2 regions of the Bacillus sp. FAU20 genome follow, and region 2 is predicted to be linked to the other one. Evidence: a T-box and tRNA genes for the amino acid it is inferred to sense, from the RefSeq annotation. Region 2 holds a T-box; the other holds one or more tRNA genes.
What was found. The T-box of region 2 lies ahead of AC0OM3_RS01290 (valine--tRNA ligase). A T-box ahead of a tRNA ligase gene usually reads a tRNA of that ligase, here a tRNA-Val.
Positions count from the first base shown of each region.

Region 1 (9,422 bases), on a different contig from region 2:
CAAATAATACAATCGCACCTATCCCAACACTTATTACTTTCACATTTGAGTCTTTTACTTCAGGCATAGTTGTATCTTTTTTAGGCATCGTAAAAGTGACATCTTCTGTTGAAAGAACATTTACCGTCGCAATTGTTTGATTATTTTTCGTAATATCAACTGCACCAACTACCTCACCACGATGTATTCCTTTATGATATAAAGATTCTTTATCTAATGAAGCCGCCCGGAAAATAGTTTTCACATTTTTCCCTTCATCTTTCTTAAGCATAAGCTCCGCACTTTGTTCCAACTCAGAATTAACATTTTTATTTAAATATGTTGTTTTTTGATGCCAATTATGTTTATCAAGCACCATTTGCTTCGTAAATTGACCGAAAGAATATTCCGCCATCTGCTTCAAATCTTCATAAATTTCAGGTCTTTGAGAAGCCATTACTACGCTTATAATACGATTTCCATCTTTCTCATTTAATAAAACAAGTGTATTACGTGCTTCATTCGTAAACCCTGTCTTACCGCCAATGCTATATGGATTTTCAAAAAAATTAGATTTATTAAAAATAGACACCGTCTGCCTAGACGTCGTAACTGTCGTTCTTTTCGTATTCATCGCTTGTAAAATTTCAGGATACTTTTGCACACCCTTCGTAATCATAGCCATATCATACGGCGTCGTATAATGGTTCGGATCATGCAATCCATTCGGTGTTACAAAGTGGCTATCTTTCGCCCCCAATTGCTTCGCTTTCTCATTCATCATATTAGCGAAATTCTCAACACTCCCGCCAATCCGCTCCGCAATCGCATACGACACATCATTCGCACTCAGCACCATTAAAATCATAAGCGCAGTATTTCTATTAATTGTCTCTCCAGGTTGAAACTCAATTTGATAATTACTCTTCTCTTGATCTAATGCTAATTGTGAAAATGTAAATTGATCCTCTGGCTTTGTATGCTCCATGAGTAAAATCGCTGTTAACACCTTCGTCGTACTAGCAGGAAATGCGCGGTGATATGCGTTTTTGTCATACAAAACATCTCCTGTTTTTGCATCAATTGTCGTTGCAAACTGACTAAAAACATTCGGTCCTTCCGCAGGTGGTGGTGCAACTTGTTCTGGATTTACTCCAATATTCGTCTCAGCACGCAATGTCATAGGTGTCAAAAAAAACGAACAAATAACTGTAATAAAAACCAAAATTTTCTTAAAATTTACCATATGACTCTCCCTTTTCCATTTACTCCTTAACAAAATAATAAATCTACCAATCATATGTAATTTGTATTATATTGGAAGAATTTTCACTATTTTTTACTATATCATACTTTTACGATAAAGAACATAAATATACAATAAAAATAAGAAGGAATTACTCTTTCTTATCCTTCTCATCAATCAACGAATCTATTAACTTTTGACTAGCTTCCTCGGGCGTAATCTCATCTGTTATTCCCATAAACGACCAACCTTTAGAATCAACCCACTCAACAAACTCTTGTAAAAATTCATCATGTGTAACATCCACATCAAGAATCGATCCATTAATCGAAATCGTTCTATTTTTAGACACGCGCATCTTGAACGTTTTTCTTACCATTACAACTTTTCTCCCTCTACTTCTGAATATTTATAAAGTGAAACTTTCATCAACCCTCACCAATCGGACTTTTACGGCCATCCAGACTCCAACCTTACTTCTTTACTTTTGCTGAATTTCGAGGTAAGGGATCTTACTGCCTGCAAATAGCGAGATAAAATAATCATGTATCTCTGTTATACATGATTTTCAGTAAATTGTAAAAAGGATATATTGGCCAATTGGCATATTGAAACTGAAAATCTATCATTCTGCAAAAATATCAAATGATATGTAATTGATCATAAATGACTAAATAGATTCACATAAAAATAAAATAACTTACATTTTACCACACCAAATACAAATGACTTTCTTACAATGGAATGGAGTATACTAGAAGAAAACTTAAAATGAGGAGGAACCTCATGACGCGTTGTACGTATTGTAAAACGAAGTGGACAATAAAAGATGTATGGGCAATACTCGTGACATTTGAAAAGGATTGTCCGTATTGTTTTATGAGACAATATCTATCAAAGAAAACGGTGAACGCTATGCCAGAACTTATAAGCTTACCTTTACATTTCTTACTCCCTTTTCTTGTTGATTTGAGTGCTGAAGGTCCTTTGGATTGGTATCGTAAATAATATAACCACTACATCCAAAGACTACTTTCTACTAAATTCGCTTCTCATCATTATTCCTTCATACATTACTAGCATAATCGCTTATACTTTCCCTTTTGAAGATTCTCTAACTCAGCAGGAAGAGCGTCCCCTGAACAAGGTTTATCAATTATGACTTTAATAAACGATGATATATGCATACTGTTAAGCATAAAAAATTAGCATTAAGTTCCACTCAAATATTAATTGAAACCCAACACTCCATTTAATCTGTAATCTAGAATACAAGCAGTGTTTTTTATTATGCATTTTTGCATACAGTATTATTTTCTCTTGTAAATAGATAATAATGTTATATAATAAAACCAACATTTTACCAATAAAAGGTAATAATGAGTGGTGGAATAAGTAAATAACCAAAGCGTATTAACAGATTTGTTCTATGTAAATCATGATACATATATAGAATCAAAACTATGAAATTTTATCTTGTGATTAGATTACTACAAGATGAAAGATTCATAGCGAATACACTTAAGGAAAAAACGTTCCATTAGATTAATATGATATCTATCGAACGAATTGAGAATATACTTAGGGGGAATTTCAAGTGAAAACATTTGGTAAAGTATTATTAACAGGAGCTTTAGCTTTAGGCGGTTTAACAGCTATGAACATTGATACACCAAAGGCACATGCTGACGGAGCAAGCGAGTTCTGTCGTTATATTTGTGGTCCTAGCGAAACGTTGAATGGCTTCACAATTCAATTACACGCTACAGAGTACAGCTACGGCCAAAATATGATTGCAAAAATCACAAATGATAGAGCTGAAGATGTGCGCTATCGTGTAACTATTGAAAAGAAATGGGCAAGTGGCTGGGGTTACTATGAAACTGACTTCAATTTTGGCTCCGAATTACCAGCTGGAACAAACGAAGAATTTTACAATACAACTGGTTTTGGGGGACAACTTCCAGAAAACGGGGAATATCGTTACAAAGTTAAAATTACAAATGCTGACGGTTCTGTAGATACAATTTATACAGCTTCAATGACACTTACAGGAAGATAGCTCATGAACGAGCTCCATTATTTATACTTGTATTTTTGATGATATCATTGATAATTGCGGTGATATTATTATTATTGAAATAAGCTCTTCTGGGCTTATTTTTTATATACAAATTGGAATAATAATATTCAGAAAATTACATCTTTACACTATTGAAGTTTGTTGCTATTATAAGAATACGTCAAATGTTACAATATTCAACAAATTATATAAATCCTCCGATTACACGAATGAAAACACATTGCTGGTCGTAATATTTATAGTTGGGATCCCGTAGCTCAGCAGGGAGAGCGCCACCTTGACAGGGTGGAGGTCGTGAGTTCGAGCCTCTCCGGGGTCATATAAAAAAGAGACACCATATCAACCTTCTACGTGATATGGCGTCTCTTTTTTATCTCATTCAATTACTTCCCACCAAACATCTTCTCCAAAGACTTCGCATTTGCAAACAATACTTCTTTCAAGTTATCGTCAGCAACGATTTTATAGTCGCCATCTTTGTCTTTCTTTAAGTTCAATGTAACTTCGCGAGTTGCCATTGCTGCATCTTTATCCGTTAAGTTTTTGATGATAGTTGAGGTCATTGTTTTTTCGATTGCTTTTTCAGATTGTTCTTTGTCTTCACTAAATGCGCTAGCGAAGGCCATTGGCACAACTTCTCCCACTGCTTTTGTTACAGCAACGGATAGATCAGCAGATGTAATTTTCACTTTCACTTCTGCTTTGTCATCCTTTTTCGATACTTCTTCTAGCTTTTCAAATTTAAAGTTCTTTGTAATTGCACTTAGCATTGCTTTTGCCTGAGCATCATCTGTTTTTTCATTTAGTTTATTAAATTCCTTGTCACTCTCAACAAATGTACGAGCTTTTTCTACATCACCTTTTTGTATCGCTGTTAAAAATTCTTCTGTAGTATCTTTCGGATTTGCACACCCTGCTAAAACACCTGCTGTTAATCCTACTACCATCATTAATAGCAATAATCTCTTTATCTTTTGTACGCTCATTCTCCTCTTATCTTTTCTAGTAAGTCAGCATCATACAATATTATGAAACTTACATTACAAATATTTTTTAGTATAGCATTTATATGATTCGTTTTCTATTAATTCCCAAAAGATAAAGGACCTTGCAGCATTCCTACAAGGTCCCTCTTCTATCAATCTATATCCGTAGCACAAATGAACCACATTTTCTGCTCCCTACTACCCGCCACCATCCACATACTCCAATCAAAAATCATAAGCAATAACCAAAGTGATATATTAATAGCAGTAAATAATAAATATAAAATGAATTCTCTCTTTTGTAGTGCCCCACTATTCATTACAATGTAAATTGCACCGATAGGAGACAAAATAAAGCAAAGGAAAAAGTTTTTCTTACAACCATGGATACCCAGTTGCTTTCTGCATATGAATCCCCTTTTCATCATAATACTTGCTTCAACATCGGCCTCACTACCCTATATTCATCACTATAAGCTTCCTTTATGATTAAAGGCGGGTAATCACTTTTTTCTTCCTCAATCATTATGAATACTTCTGTTTTCTCTTGTAATGTATTAGATTCACTATTTTTAGTAGGTTTTCTACTTGTTTTAATTTTCTTTGTTACTTCGCCAAGTTTTTGCCCAACTTCTTCTACTTTGGCAGGTTCATTCGTAACATAGTATTCTTGTTCGTCCCATACTAATATAGGTGGCACTTGTTCTCTTTTGTTACATATTATATAAGTAGTACTAGCTATAAGTAGTATACAAGTTAATAAATAGAAGATAGTTTTTTTATTCATATACTACACTCCTTATCTATCATTTCATTGGATTATATAATATAAGTCATTTATATTAAATGGATTTAGTGGTAATTTTTAGGTTGAACAATAAAGAAAAACCTTACCGAAGTAAGGTTCCGTTTTACATTCTATAGCGACTGATTAATTACTACGATCATTACAATAATCGCTATAAGCATAACAACTAAACAGCCGATTAATTTATAAAATCCTCGCTTCGTTAACGTCCCGCCTTGAACGTCTTTACGAATAAATAAGAATACGGCTAAAAATAATACAAGCCCAATGCCAAAAGCATACATCATTTGCATATGTTAATCTTCCTTTCTCTCTTCCATCTTAATATCTTTTTGCCAAAACAACAAATGAGATAAAGACGGTACTCATTGTAAGTGCCATAAGTATATTCAATAATATAGAAGAAACTTTTTTCAATTTCAGCACGTCTATTTTGAAGCGAAACACGGAACACTGTAAATAACTGTTACTATATCTCCTCACTTCTTTTTTTAAAATTTAATATCTCCATATTTGTTTTATCCTTTTAAAATATTTCATTTATTTCTTTATTCCAAGAAATGCGTTATTTGTTTTACGGTGTTTTTCGTCATATTTATAGAAACTAACTGTTTATGAAGCATTTTTTATGTTTAGCAACTTTTTTTGTAGAAATCCTTCACTTTCCTTTCAATATTTAACACTATCTAAATAAAGTTTACGATAAATTCATAATTTTTTATTTTTTATACTATATTCCGTTATATTGTTGTATAATATCTATGAAAGCGCTTATTATTTCAATATACATAATTCAAACTATTTTTATCGAAACATTCTAACTATTATACCTATATTTAAATGCAACAATTATAGCTATTAGTATAGGCATACCAAATATATCCACCCCATTTTTCTGTAAAATTACTTTATAACATGAAAGATTAACTTGGGTGATAAGTTATTGTGAATGTTTTTTTACAAAACAGATAAGTAATAGTGTTTGGTATTATGTAAATTATTGTAATAACATAAGAGTAAAGAAAACATTTACATTGATTACTGATTCATTACTTATTGAAAAAGAGCAAAATGCACCTTTGTATGGAAAAGGATTATATGCATTGGGAGGTTTAAACAAATGACGAGGAAGAATACAACGACAAACCCTTGGGCCAAGTTCCACGGTCCGAACCTTGGTTATGTTATTGAGCAGTATGATCTTTACGTAACTGGAGCAGGTTCTGTTGATCCGGAATTACAAGAGCTTTTTGAAATTTTTGGAGCTCCTTCGTTTCAAGATGATGTCGTAACAGGGGACAACACAGCAACACATTTTTCTCCTCAAAACACAGGTAACATTGAAAAAATTCTTAAAGTCGTTCAACTTGTTGAGCAGATTCGTTCTTTCGGGCACACGTTGGCTCACATCAACCCGATGGAAGATGCTGCAAATGGACAATCTCTTCTTGAGAAAGCAATGAACGAACTGAGCGATGCTGACTTGAAAGCGATTCCAGCGAAAACAGTATGGCCAGATGCACCAGAAGGTATTCACACTGCACTTGATGTAATTCATAGATTAAAAGACGTTTATACAAAATCTTTAGCTTATGAATTTTCTCATATACAAGATAGTGAAGAACGCGCGTGGTTGCATCAAATGGTGGAATCAAATTCATTGCGTCAACCACTATCAAATAAAAAACGAACTGCTCTTTTAAAACGTTTAACAGCTGTTGAAGGTTTCGAGCAATTCTTGCATAAAACATTCGTTGGGCAAAAACGTTTCTCTATCGAGGGCGTTGATATGCTTGTACCTGTTTTAGATGAAATTGTTCTAGAAGGTGCTAAAAACGGCGTAGAGGATGTCATGATTGGTATGGCTCACCGCGGTCGTCTAAGCGTACTTGCTCACGTATTAGAAAAACCATATAGTCACATGTTTGCTGAGTTCAAACATGCAAAAATAGAAGGCGCAGTAGCCAATTCTGGCTGGACTGGCGACGTGAAATACCACCTAGGTAGAGAACAAGTCGTTAGTAACGAAGAAGTTAGCACTCGCGTTACATTAGCAAATAACCCGAGTCATCTTGAGTTCGTGAATCCTGTAGTAGAAGGTTTCGCACGTGCTGCTCAAGAGAATCGTAAAAAATCTGGTCTTCCAGATCAAGATACTTCAAAATCATTCGTAATTTTAGTTCATGGTGATGCTGCATTCCCTGGTCAAGGTATTGTATCTGAGACACTCAACTTAAGCAGATTGAACGCGTATCAAACAGGCGGAACGATTCATGTTATCGCAAACAATGCAGTTGGTTTTACGACTGATAGCTATGATTCTCGTTCTACGAAATATTCAAGTGACCTTGCAAAAGGTTTCGATATTCCGATTGTTCACGTGAACGCTGATGATCCGGAAGCTTGTCTTGCAGCTGCTAACCTTGCGATTCAATATCGCATGTTGTTCAAAAAAGATTTCTTAATCGATTTAATTGGTTACCGCCGCTACGGTCATAACGAAATGGATGATCCAGCAGTTACGCAACCACAAGTGTACAAAAAAATTAAAAACCATCCAACTGTAAGAGCAATTTATGCAGATCAATTACAAGCTGCTGGTGTTCTAAATGCAGATGAGGTTGAAACAATTACACAGTTTACACAAGAGCAATTAAAATCCGACTATGCACAAGTACCACCAGCTGATACGAGCGACGCAACAATTCACGTTAAAGTACCAGATGTTGTTGCAAAAGGTATTCAGTCAATTGATACTGGTGTTGAGATTGACTCACTTCGTGCAATTAATGAAGGTCTACTATCTTGGCCAGAAGGCTTTAACGTATATCCGAAAGTGAAGAAAATTCTTGAGCGCCGTAAAGATGCTCTTGAAGAGAACGGTAAAATTGAATGGGCACTTGCTGAATCATTAGCATTCGCTTCTATTTTACAAGAAGGTACGCCAATTCGTTTAACTGGTCAAGATTCACAGCGTGGTACATTCGCACACCGTCATATCGTATTACACGATACTGATACAAATGAAACATATTCACCGTTACATCGCTTACCAAACATTAATGCTTCGTTCTCTGTTCATAACAGTCCGTTATCAGAGGCTGCTGTTGTTGGTTACGAATATGGTTATAACGTATTCGCTCCAGAAACTCTTGTTATGTGGGAAGCGCAATATGGTGACTTCTCCAATACTGCGCAAGCATTATTTGATCAATATGTTTCAGCTGGAAGAGCAAAATGGGGTCAAAAATCTGGTTTAGTTCTTCTATTACCACACGGTTATGAAGGTCAAGGACCAGAGCACTCTAGTGCACGTCCAGAGCGTTTCTTACAGTTAGCTGCTGAGAATAACTGGACAGTTGCAAACTTAACGAGCGCGGCTCAATACTTCCATATCCTGCGTCGTCAAGCATCTATCTTAGGAACAGAAGCTGTTCGACCATTAGTATTGATGACGCCGAAGAGTTTATTACGTCACCCACTTACGCTTTCAACTGCTAGTCAGTTAAGCGAAGGACGTTTCCAACCTGCTTTAGAACAAGAAAACCTTGGCATGAAACCAAATAAAGTAAAACGTCTTGTTTTAAGCACAGGTAAAATGGCAATTGACTTAGCAGCAGAAATCGAGTCTGGTAAACATGAGTACAACTTAGACGAAGTTCATGTCGTTCGTATTGAGCAATTGTACCCATTCCCTGCTGAGAAAGTTCAATCTATTATTAAACGCTTTAAAAACTTAGAAGAAATCATTTGGGTTCAAGAAGAACCTCGTAATATGGGCGCATGGCATTACATGGCTCCAATTCTGTTCGAACTTGCTGGAGATAAAGTGAAAACAGGTTACATTGGACGTCCTGATCGCTCTAGTCCATCTGGCGGCGATCCATTCGCTCACAAAGCTGAGCAAGAACTAATTGTTGCACATGCTTTAGATGTGAAGTATAACTTCCGTCAAGATAAACAAGAAATTGAAGTTTACAGCAACTAAAAAGTAACAATGAAGGTTTCTAGCTTGTTCCTTGGGCAGAATATCTGCCCAAGGCCAGGCTAACAAATGGAGATTACCGAAGACAAAAGAAGAAAAAACACACCGTTAGGCAAATAAGGGGAGGACATTTAAAATGATCGAAATTAAAGTACCTGAGCTTGCAGAATCTATTACTGAAGGAACTATTTCACAATGGCTTATCAACGTAGGCGACAAAGTTGAGAAAGGTGGCAGCGTTGTTGAGCTTGAAACTGATAAAGTCAATGTAGAAATCATTGCAGAAGATTCAGGTATTGTATCGAAGTTACTAGGCGAACCTGGGGATACAGTTG
Region 1 covers NZ_JBVYHY010000021.1:850,490-859,911, forward strand. Annotated here, with positions in the region: gene AC0OM3_RS18190 (D-alanyl-D-alanine carboxypeptidase family protein) at 1-1,225, opposite strand, end outside; gene AC0OM3_RS18195 (hypothetical protein) at 1,377-1,604, opposite strand; gene AC0OM3_RS18200 (hypothetical protein) at 2,012-2,233, shown strand; gene AC0OM3_RS18205 (hypothetical protein) at 2,823-3,287, shown strand; tRNA gene AC0OM3_RS18210 (tRNA-Val) at 3,555-3,627, shown strand; gene AC0OM3_RS18215 (DUF4878 domain-containing protein) at 3,692-4,294, opposite strand; partial or broken gene AC0OM3_RS18220 (hypothetical protein) at 4,447-4,702, opposite strand; gene AC0OM3_RS18225 (hypothetical protein) at 4,719-5,081, opposite strand; gene AC0OM3_RS18230 (DUF3976 domain-containing protein) at 5,213-5,395, opposite strand; partial or broken gene AC0OM3_RS18235 (permease) at 5,424-5,501, opposite strand; gene odhA (2-oxoglutarate dehydrogenase E1 component) at 6,223-9,090, shown strand; gene odhB (2-oxoglutarate dehydrogenase complex dihydrolipoyllysine-residue succinyltransferase) at 9,224-9,422, shown strand, end outside.
Region 1: it has a tRNA-Val gene. The T-box ahead of AC0OM3_RS01290 (valine--tRNA ligase) is inferred to sense a tRNA for this amino acid. The anticodon was not compared.

Region 2 (9,422 bases):
CGTGATAAGGCACTTGCAATCCAAAGTGAAACAATGGTAAGCCTAGAGCGAAAAATACCAAACCTTAGTGATCGTGAGAAAAAAGTTATTAGTAAGCATACGAAAAGTATTATTAATCAATTATTAAAAGACCCAATTTTAGTAGCGAAAGAAATAGCTGCTGAAGAGGGAGCGAGCGAAAAATTAGCGTTATTTGCGAAGATTTTCGATTTAGAAACGGAAGAAGTAGAGAGTCGTGCGGAAGAAGTAGAACATAAAAGAGTGTGGACACCATCCGTTCCATCTTTATAATTTGGAAGGATGATCGGATGAGTTTTTTAAATAACAGTATTATTTATCATATTGCAATTATTTTATATGCTTGTAGCATTAGTTTATATTTTATAGATTATTTCCAAAGTAACCGAAAGGCGAACCGATTTGCTTTTTGGTTACTTTCGATTGTATGGGTATTGCAGTCTATTTTTATGTTGCTTAGGGCGACAGATTCAGAAACGAACCCCATTTTAACTTTATTATCAGGGATTTATTTTTATGTTTGGTTATTGATTACGATGTCATTAGTCATAAATCGATTTATGCGCGTTGACTTTTTAGTCTTCTTTACAAATGTTGTTGCATTTGGCGTAAGCGCTTTTTCTATTTTTACACCGCTCGGAAAGATGTCGCCAGTACTTGCAGAGCAATTAGTTTCAGAACTTGTATACGTGCATGTTGGAATGGCGATTATTTCTTATGCAACGTTTACGGTATCGTTTATTTTTTCTATTATGTATTTACTGCAATATCGCCTATTAAAAAAGAAAAAGTGGAATGCGAGATTAAGAAGGTTAGGGAATTTACCGAAGCTTGAATCTACGTCTTACGGATTAAATTTATTTTCTGTTCCATTTTTCTTACTAGCAATTTTATTAGGATGTATATGGGGATATACAAAATTAGATAATTTTCATTGGTATGATACGAAAGTAATTGGTTCGTTTGTCGTTCTATTTGTATACTGTGCGGGCTTGTATTTAAGAGCGGCAGATGTGTTGCAAGGGAAGAAAATTGTACTGTGGAATGTAGGGGCCTTTCTCGTAATGCTAGTTAACATTTTTTTATTAAGTAGTTTATCTAATTTCCACTTTTGGTATTTATAATGAGGAGAGAGAATTATGCGCAAAATTATTGTAGGGTCACGAAAGAGTAAGCTAGCATTAACACAAACAAACTGGTTTATTGATCAGTTAAAAGCACTTGGTTTACCATATGAATTTGAAGTGAAAGAAATTGTCACTAAAGGTGATGTGATTTTAGATGTTACTCTTTCAAAAGTAGGCGGAAAAGGTTTGTTCGTTAAAGAAATTGAGCATGCGTTACTTACGAAAGAAATCGATATGGCTGTACATAGTATGAAAGATATGCCAGCCGTACTTCCAGAAGGATTGATGATTGGCTGTACACCAAAGCGTGTTGACCCTCGTGATGCTTTTATCTCAAAAAATGGAGCATCGTTTAAAGAGTTAGCGGAAGGTGCTATTTTAGGTACGAGTAGTTTAAGACGTAGTGCACAGCTACTCGCTGCGAGACCAGATTTACAAGTGAAGTGGATTCGCGGAAATATCGATACACGTTTACGTAAATTAAAAGAAGAGGATTACGATGCGATTATTTTAGCGACAGCTGGATTACAAAGAATGGGCTGGGATGATGAAGTTATTACAGAACATTTAGATGAAACGTTATGTGTACCTGCTGTAGGACAAGGTGCATTAGCGATTGAATGTCGTGAGGATGATAAGGATTTATTGCAGCTGTTAGCGCATATTAATGATGCGATAACAGAAAGAACAGTGGCAGCGGAGCGAGTATTTCTTCATAAACTTGAAGGTGGATGCCAAGTTCCAATCGCTGGATATGCAACCCTTACAAAAAATGATGCAATCGAATTAACAGCTCTTGTCGGCTCTATGGATGGCTCTGTTTTATTAAAAGAGACAGTAGTGGGTACTAATCCTGAGGAAGTAGGATTAGAGGCCGCAGACCGTTTAATTAAGCGAGGCGCCAAAGAACTCATTCTTGCTGCAAATAAGGAGCAACAATAAATATGAACGCTCTCGCTGGAAAAACGGTATTGATTACACGTGCCCAGCATCAAGCGAAACAAATGAGTGTAGCAGTGAAAGAAAAGAGCGGAATTCCATTGGAAATTCCGCTTTTGCGTATGGAAGGTATGTCTCATAGGCAAATTCAACATATCAAAGAGCAGCTACATTCATACGACTGGGTTATTTTTACGAGCAGAAATGGTGTAGCTTTTTTTCTAGATAGTTTAAAAAAGAAACTACCACTAACCATTAAAATCGCTGCAGTAGGTGTGAAAACAAAATTAGAGTTAGAAAAAAGGGGCTATCAAGTTCATTTTGTTCCGACTTCATTTGTTGCAGAAGCATTTGCAGAAGAGTTTCTAAAAGAATTAAGTGGAAACGAACGTATTTTATTTCCGAAAGGGAATTTAGCAAGAGAGGTAATTCCGGTTGCACTTCGGGAAATTGGTGTTTCTCTAGATGAGCTAATCGTATACGGTACGAAAGTGAATATAGAAAAAAAGCAAGAGCTTATAGCGGCATTGAAGTTAGGGAAAGTAGACATTATTACATTTACGAGTCCTTCAACTGTTACTAGTTTTGTTCGTTTACTTGAGGGTACAAACTGGAGAGAATGGACAAAAAAATGTACAATTGCTTGTATAGGACCTATTACGGAAAAAGAGGCAAGTCTTTATTTTCCGTCTGTTATTGTGCCGAAAGAGTATACTGTAGAAGCATTACTACAATATGTTTGTGAATCTATAAAATGAAAGAATGGGGATAGAAATCTATGAACTCTTTACAATTTAATCGTCATCGTCGTTTAAGACAAAGCGGGGGCATGCGTGCGCTTGTGCGTGAAACGTTTTTACATACGGAAGATTTTATTTACCCTATTTTTGTATTAGAAGGTGAAAATGTTCGTAATGAAGTTCCTTCTATGCCAGGCGTATATCAAATGTCTTTAGATTTATTGCAAGCTGAAATGCAAGAAGTTGTTGATTTAGGTATTCGTTCTGTTATTGTATTTGGTTTACCTGCTGAAAAGGATGAAGTTGGATCATCAGCATATTGTGATCATGGAATTGTACAACGTGCTATTCAGCAAATTAAAGGTGATTTCCCTGAGCTAGTAGTAGTTGCAGACACATGTTTATGTCAATTTACAAGCCATGGTCATTGCGGTGTAATTGAAGATGGTATTATTTTAAATGACGAGTCTCTTGCGGTTCTTGCGAAAACAGCTGTAAGTCAAGCGAAAGCAGGAGCGGACATTATTGCGCCATCAAACATGATGGACGGCTTCGTAACAGCAATTCGCCAAGCATTAGACGAAAATGGTTTTGAACACGTGCCAGTTATGTCGTACGCTGTGAAATATTCATCAGCATTTTATGGACCATTCCGTGATGCTGCGCATGGTGCACCACAATTTGGTGACCGTAAAACATATCAAATGGATCCGGCAAACCGTATGGAAGCATTCCGTGAAGCAGAATCAGATGTAATGGAAGGTGCAGATTTCTTAATCGTAAAACCAGCTCTTTCTTACTTAGATATCGTTCGTGATGTGAAAAATAACTTTAATTTACCAGTTGTCGCTTATAATGTAAGTGGTGAATATTCGATGATTAAAGCGGCAGCGCAAAATGGTTGGATTAATGAAAAAGAAGTTGTTCTTGAAAAATTAATTAGTATGAAACGTGCAGGGGCAGATTTAATTATTACGTATCATGCAAAAGATGCAGCAAGATGGTTACAAGAAGGAGGCACTAAATAATGAAAAAGTTTGATAAGTCAATTGCAGCGTTTGAAGAGGCGCAAGACTTAATGCCTGGTGGCGTAAATAGCCCGGTTCGTGCCTTTAAGTCTGTTGGGATGAATCCGTTGTTTATGGAGCGTGGAAAAGGTTCTAAAGTATATGATATCGATGGGAATGAATACATCGACTACGTATTATCATGGGGTCCTTTAATTCATGGTCATGCAAATGATCGTGTTGTAGAAGCGTTAAAATCTGTCGCTGAAAGAGGTACAAGCTTCGGTGCACCAACAGAAATTGAAAATAAATTAGCAAAACTTGTTATTGAGCGTGTGCCATCAATTGAGATTGTGCGTATGGTTAACTCTGGAACGGAAGCAACAATGAGTGCACTACGTTTAGCTCGTGGTTATACAGGTCGTAATAAAATCTTGAAATTTATTGGTTGTTACCACGGTCATGGTGATTCGTTATTAATTAAAGCTGGTTCTGGTGTGGCGACTTTAGGTTTACCAGATAGTCCTGGTGTACCAGAAGGTGTAGCGAAAAATACGATTACAGTAGCTTATAACGATTTAGAAAGCGTAAAATACGCGTTTGAACAATTCGGTGATGATATTGCTTGTGTAATTGTAGAACCAGTAGCAGGAAATATGGGGGTTGTTCCACCGCAGCCTGGATTTTTAGAAGGGCTTCGTGAAGTAACAGAACAAAACGGTGCATTGCTTATTTTTGATGAAGTAATGACAGGGTTCCGAGTAGCTTATAATTGTGGTCAAGGTTATTATGGCGTAACACCTGATTTAACATGCTTAGGTAAAGTAATCGGTGGTGGTTTACCGGTAGGAGCATACGGTGGTAAAGCAGAAATTATGCGCCAAGTTGCGCCAAGCGGACCGATTTACCAAGCTGGTACTTTATCAGGTAACCCACTTGCAATGGCGGCAGGTTATGAAACGTTAATACAGTTAACGCCAGAATCATATGTAGAATTTGAGCGTAAAGCTGAAATGTTAGAAGATGGATTACGTAAAGCAGCTGAAAAACATGGCATTCCGCATCATATTAACCGTGCAGGCTCTATGATTGGTATTTTCTTTACAGATGAACCTGTTATTAATTACGATGCAGCAAAATCTTCAAATTTAGAATTCTTTGCGGCTTACTATCGTGAAATGGTAGAACAAGGTGTATTCTTACCACCATCTCAATTCGAAGGTTTATTCTTATCGACAGCACATAGTGATGCAGATATTGAAGCGACGATTGCAGCAGCTGAAATTGCAATGTCAAAATTAAAAGCGTAATGTATTAGAGAAAATCGCTCTCCATAAGGGGAGCGATTTTTTTTATTCATAAAGTAAGCTTTCCACACATAAATCTGTAATGACATATAGTTTGGGAGGGGGAAAAGAAGTGGCTGCAGATCATTCATTACGATTTTCATTAAAAGAATCTGTGTGGTTCCAAAAAGGACAGGAAGTCGAAGAACTTTTGTCAATTTCGTTAGATCCAGACGTTGAGATAGAAGAGCTTGATCATGAAGTAATCGTGAGAGGACAATTAGATTTAACGGGAGAGTATGTTGCACGAAAAGATGATTCCGCGTATTCATTAAGAGAACTATCGCCAGCAAAGTCAATTGATTATGTAGAAACAAGAGAAGATGGGGTTAATGAACTTGTTCATTCCTTTCCACTTGAAATATCAATTCCGAGAAATCGAGTGAAAGTAATTGAAGAGCTATATGTATCAATCGAGGAATTTGATTATGAATTAAAGGAAAATGGTTGCTTACAATTATTAGCGGATATATCTATTACCGGTTTGTGTGATGAAGAGAGAAGCGAGGATGAAGTTGAAGAGGAAGAAACGGTGTATGCTGAGTTAGAAGAAGATTCAGCGCAAGAGGATGAAAATAGACCGGCGCCGCATGTAGAAGAAACAGCATATAAGGAATCAGATGAGTGGGAAGATTACGCATTTGAACCGTTCCAATTAGAGGAAAGAAAAGAGCAGGAATTAGAAGAAGAGAAAATAGAAGAACATGAATTTGTGGAACGTGAAGAGGAGCAAGAAACAACGCCACAATTTGAACTGTTCGGACGAAAAGATTTCAAGAAAGAAAAAGCGAAAAAGCAGGAAGAACAAGAAGAAGAGTACTCACAGCGAGATGAAAATGCGCTTTATTTAACAAAACTATTTACGAAAGAACCGGAAGAAGAATTTACAAAGTTAAGAATGTATTTCGTGCAAGAAGGAGATACAATTGAATCTATTGCAGACCGTTATGAAACGTCTGTACAAAATTTATACCGTGTCAATCAAACAGAAGATATATTTTTAAATACGGGGCAAATTATTTATATTCCCGTTTCAAGGGTAAAGGCGAAATAAGGAAGTGAGTGTTTTCACTCACTTCCTTTCTTAGAGGCTATGTTTTGAATAGAAAGGGTTATTCGTATGGATATTGAGTTGCGAAATCACTATGAACCTATCGTGAGGCAATATAGATTGGATACGCAGCATATGGAAGAGCACGGAAATGTAATGAAAATTTATACGAATCAAGGTCCATATGCACTCAAGAAAATAGAAGGCAGAAAGTTAGAGCGGAATAACTTTCTGCATCATATTCAATATTTGAAGGAGAAAGGTTTTTCAAATTATGTACCTATATATCATGCGACGGATGGAAGTTATATTTTAAGTGACGGGACGTATAATTATTATTTAATGCCTTGGTTAGAACGTGCAGAAGGAAACGGTGAGGACAATGATCAATACCATAAAATGTTTCAGACACTTGGAATGTTGCATCAAAAAACTGTGAAGGAAGAAACGTATACGGAAGAAGATTTAGAAAAACATTATACAACTATATCCGATCGTTGGGAAAATGATGGTGAGATGTTAGAAGAGTTTCTCGTAGAATCTGAATCAAAATGGTATATGTCCCCGTTTGAATTGCAATATTGTACGTACTATCATCATGTAATGAGAGCGCGTGAATTTGCAACGAAGCAATTAAATGAGTGGAACGATGCGATGAAAGAAAAAGAGAAAACGCGTATTACTTTTGTGCATGGTAATGTGTCACTTAATCATTTTTTATTTGACTATGAGCGGAATGGCTATTTTATTAGTTTAGAAAAATCGAAGTTTGCAACGCCTGTGCAAGATATAGTAGGTTTTTATTCACGGTCTTTAAACACATATCCAATCGCAAGAAGTGATCGGTTTGAATGGTTTCAAATGTATCAAAAAAATTTCCCTTTTACGAAAGAAGAGCAACTACTTATGTTTGCGTATATGACGTATCCATCGCAATTTATTCGGCAAATCCAGTCTTATAAGAAAAGAAGAGAGCGTCGTAATGAGGAAAATGAACTTCTCGGAGTAAAGAGTTTGCAACAATCGCATTGGCTCGTTAGTAATATAGAATATTTCCTTTCGCAATTACAAGCTGCCCAGCAAGGGAACGGATAAAGAAGATAAGTAGAGGGTACTACTTATCTTCTTTTTTTCATTCCAAAAGCTATAGTCTTAAATTTATCTTGACGAATAAGGTTTCGTTTTTTACACTATTGTATATAATAATTAACAATCATATAAATGCCTTGAAGGGGAAGAGTATAACAAGAAACGTCTTCAGAGAGGAGAATCATTAGCTGGGAGATTCTCTAGATAGTTATGTTAGAAGGTAGCCCTGGAGCATCTTTTCTGAACGGAATAGTTCTCATTAGGAAAAGACGGATTTGTCCGTTATCAAATTAAGAGTATAAGCAAATTATGAATTTGTTTGTAAATAAAGGTGGTACCGCGATGTCCCTCGTCCTTTTTGGATGAGGGACATTTTTTATTTTAAGGAGGGAAAATAATGTCAAACACGGAAAAGAATTTACCAACTAAATATGATCATATGTCCGTTGAAGAAGGCCTTTATCAATGGTGGCTTGAAGGCAAATATTTTGAAGCAACAGGAGACGAGAAGAAACAACCGTATACAATTGTAATTCCACCTCCGAACGTAACTGGTAAGTTACACTTAGGTCATGCTTGGGATACAACTCTTCAAGATATTTTAACTCGTACGAAGCGTATGCAAGGATACGATGTACTATGGCTTCCAGGAATGGACCATGCTGGTATCGCAACACAAGCGAAAGTAGAAGGAAAACTTCGTGAAGAAGGTATTTCACGTTACGATCTTGGCCGTGAAAAATTCCTTGAAAAAGCTTGGGAGTGGAAAGAAGAGTACGCTTCTCACATTCGTCAACAATGGGGGAAAGTTGGTTTAGGACTAGACTATTCTCGTGAACGTTTCACATTAGACAAAGGTTTATCAGATGCGGTTAATAAAGTATTCGTTCAATTATACGAAAAAGGCTTAATTTATCGTGGTGAATATATCATCAACTGGGATCCAGCAACACGTACAGCTCTTTCTGATATTGAAGTAATTCATAAAGAAGTTCAAGGTGCATTCTACCATATGAACTATCCGTTAACAGATGGTTCTGGTCACATTCGTCTTGCGACAACTCGTCCAGAAACGATGCTTGGTGATACAGCAGTAGCAGTTCATCCAGAAGACGATCGTTACAAACATTTAATCGGAAAAACAGTTACACTTCCAATCGTAGGCCGTGAGATTCCGATTATTGCTGATGAGTACGTAGAAAAAGATTTCGGAACGGGCGTTGTAAAAATTACACCAGCTCATGACCCGAATGACTTTGAAGTAGGTAACCGTCATGACTTACCACGCATTTTAGTAATGAACGAAGATGGAACAATGAACGAAAAAGCTGGTAAGTATAACGGTATGGATCGTTTCGAATGCCGTAAAGAATTAGTAAAAGACTTACAAGAAGCTGGCGTATTAGTAGAAATCGAGCCACATATGCATTCAGTAGGTCATAGTGAGCGTAGCGGTGCAGTTGTTGAGCCTTATTTATCAACACAGTGGTTCGTAAAAATGGCTCCACTTGCTGAAAAAGCAGTAGCGCTTCAACAAAAAGAAGAAGAAAAAGTAACGTTCGTACCAGAGCGTTTTGAAAACACATATTTACGTTGGATGGAAAATATTCATGACTGGTGTATTTCTCGTCAATTATGGTGGGGACACCGTATTCCAGCTTGGTACCATAAAGAAACTGGTGAAGTATACGTAGGTACAGAAGCACCAGCAGATATTGAAAACTGGAATCAAGATAACGATGTACTTGATACATGGTTCAGTTCAGCATTATGGCCATTCTCCACACTTGGTTGGCCAAATGAAGATTCAGCAGACTTCAAACGTTACTATTCAACAGATGCACTAGTAACGGGTTATGATATCATCTTCTTCTGGGTATCTCGTATGATCTTCCAAGGTTTAGAGTTTACAGGCGAGCGTCCATTTAAAGATGTATTAATTCACGGTTTAGTTCGTGACGAGCAAGGTCGTAAAATGAGTAAATCTCTTGGTAACGGTATTGATCCAATGGATGTTATCGAGAAGTACGGTGCAGATGCAATGCGTTTCTTCTTATCAACAGGAAGTGCACCAGGTCAAGATTTACGTTTCAGCATGGAAAAAG
Region 2 covers NZ_JBVYHY010000003.1:191,313-200,734, forward strand. Annotated here, with positions in the region: gene hemA (glutamyl-tRNA reductase) at 1-291, shown strand, start outside; gene AC0OM3_RS01255 (cytochrome c biogenesis protein) at 309-1,142, shown strand; gene hemC (hydroxymethylbilane synthase) at 1,158-2,087, shown strand; gene hemD (uroporphyrinogen-III synthase) at 2,090-2,842, shown strand; gene hemB (porphobilinogen synthase) at 2,863-3,852, shown strand; gene hemL (glutamate-1-semialdehyde 2,1-aminomutase) at 3,852-5,141, shown strand; gene spoVID (stage VI sporulation protein D) at 5,221-6,231, shown strand; gene ysxE (spore coat protein YsxE) at 6,298-7,323, shown strand; T-box leader at 7,446-7,677, shown strand; gene AC0OM3_RS01290 (valine--tRNA ligase) at 7,715-9,422, shown strand, end outside.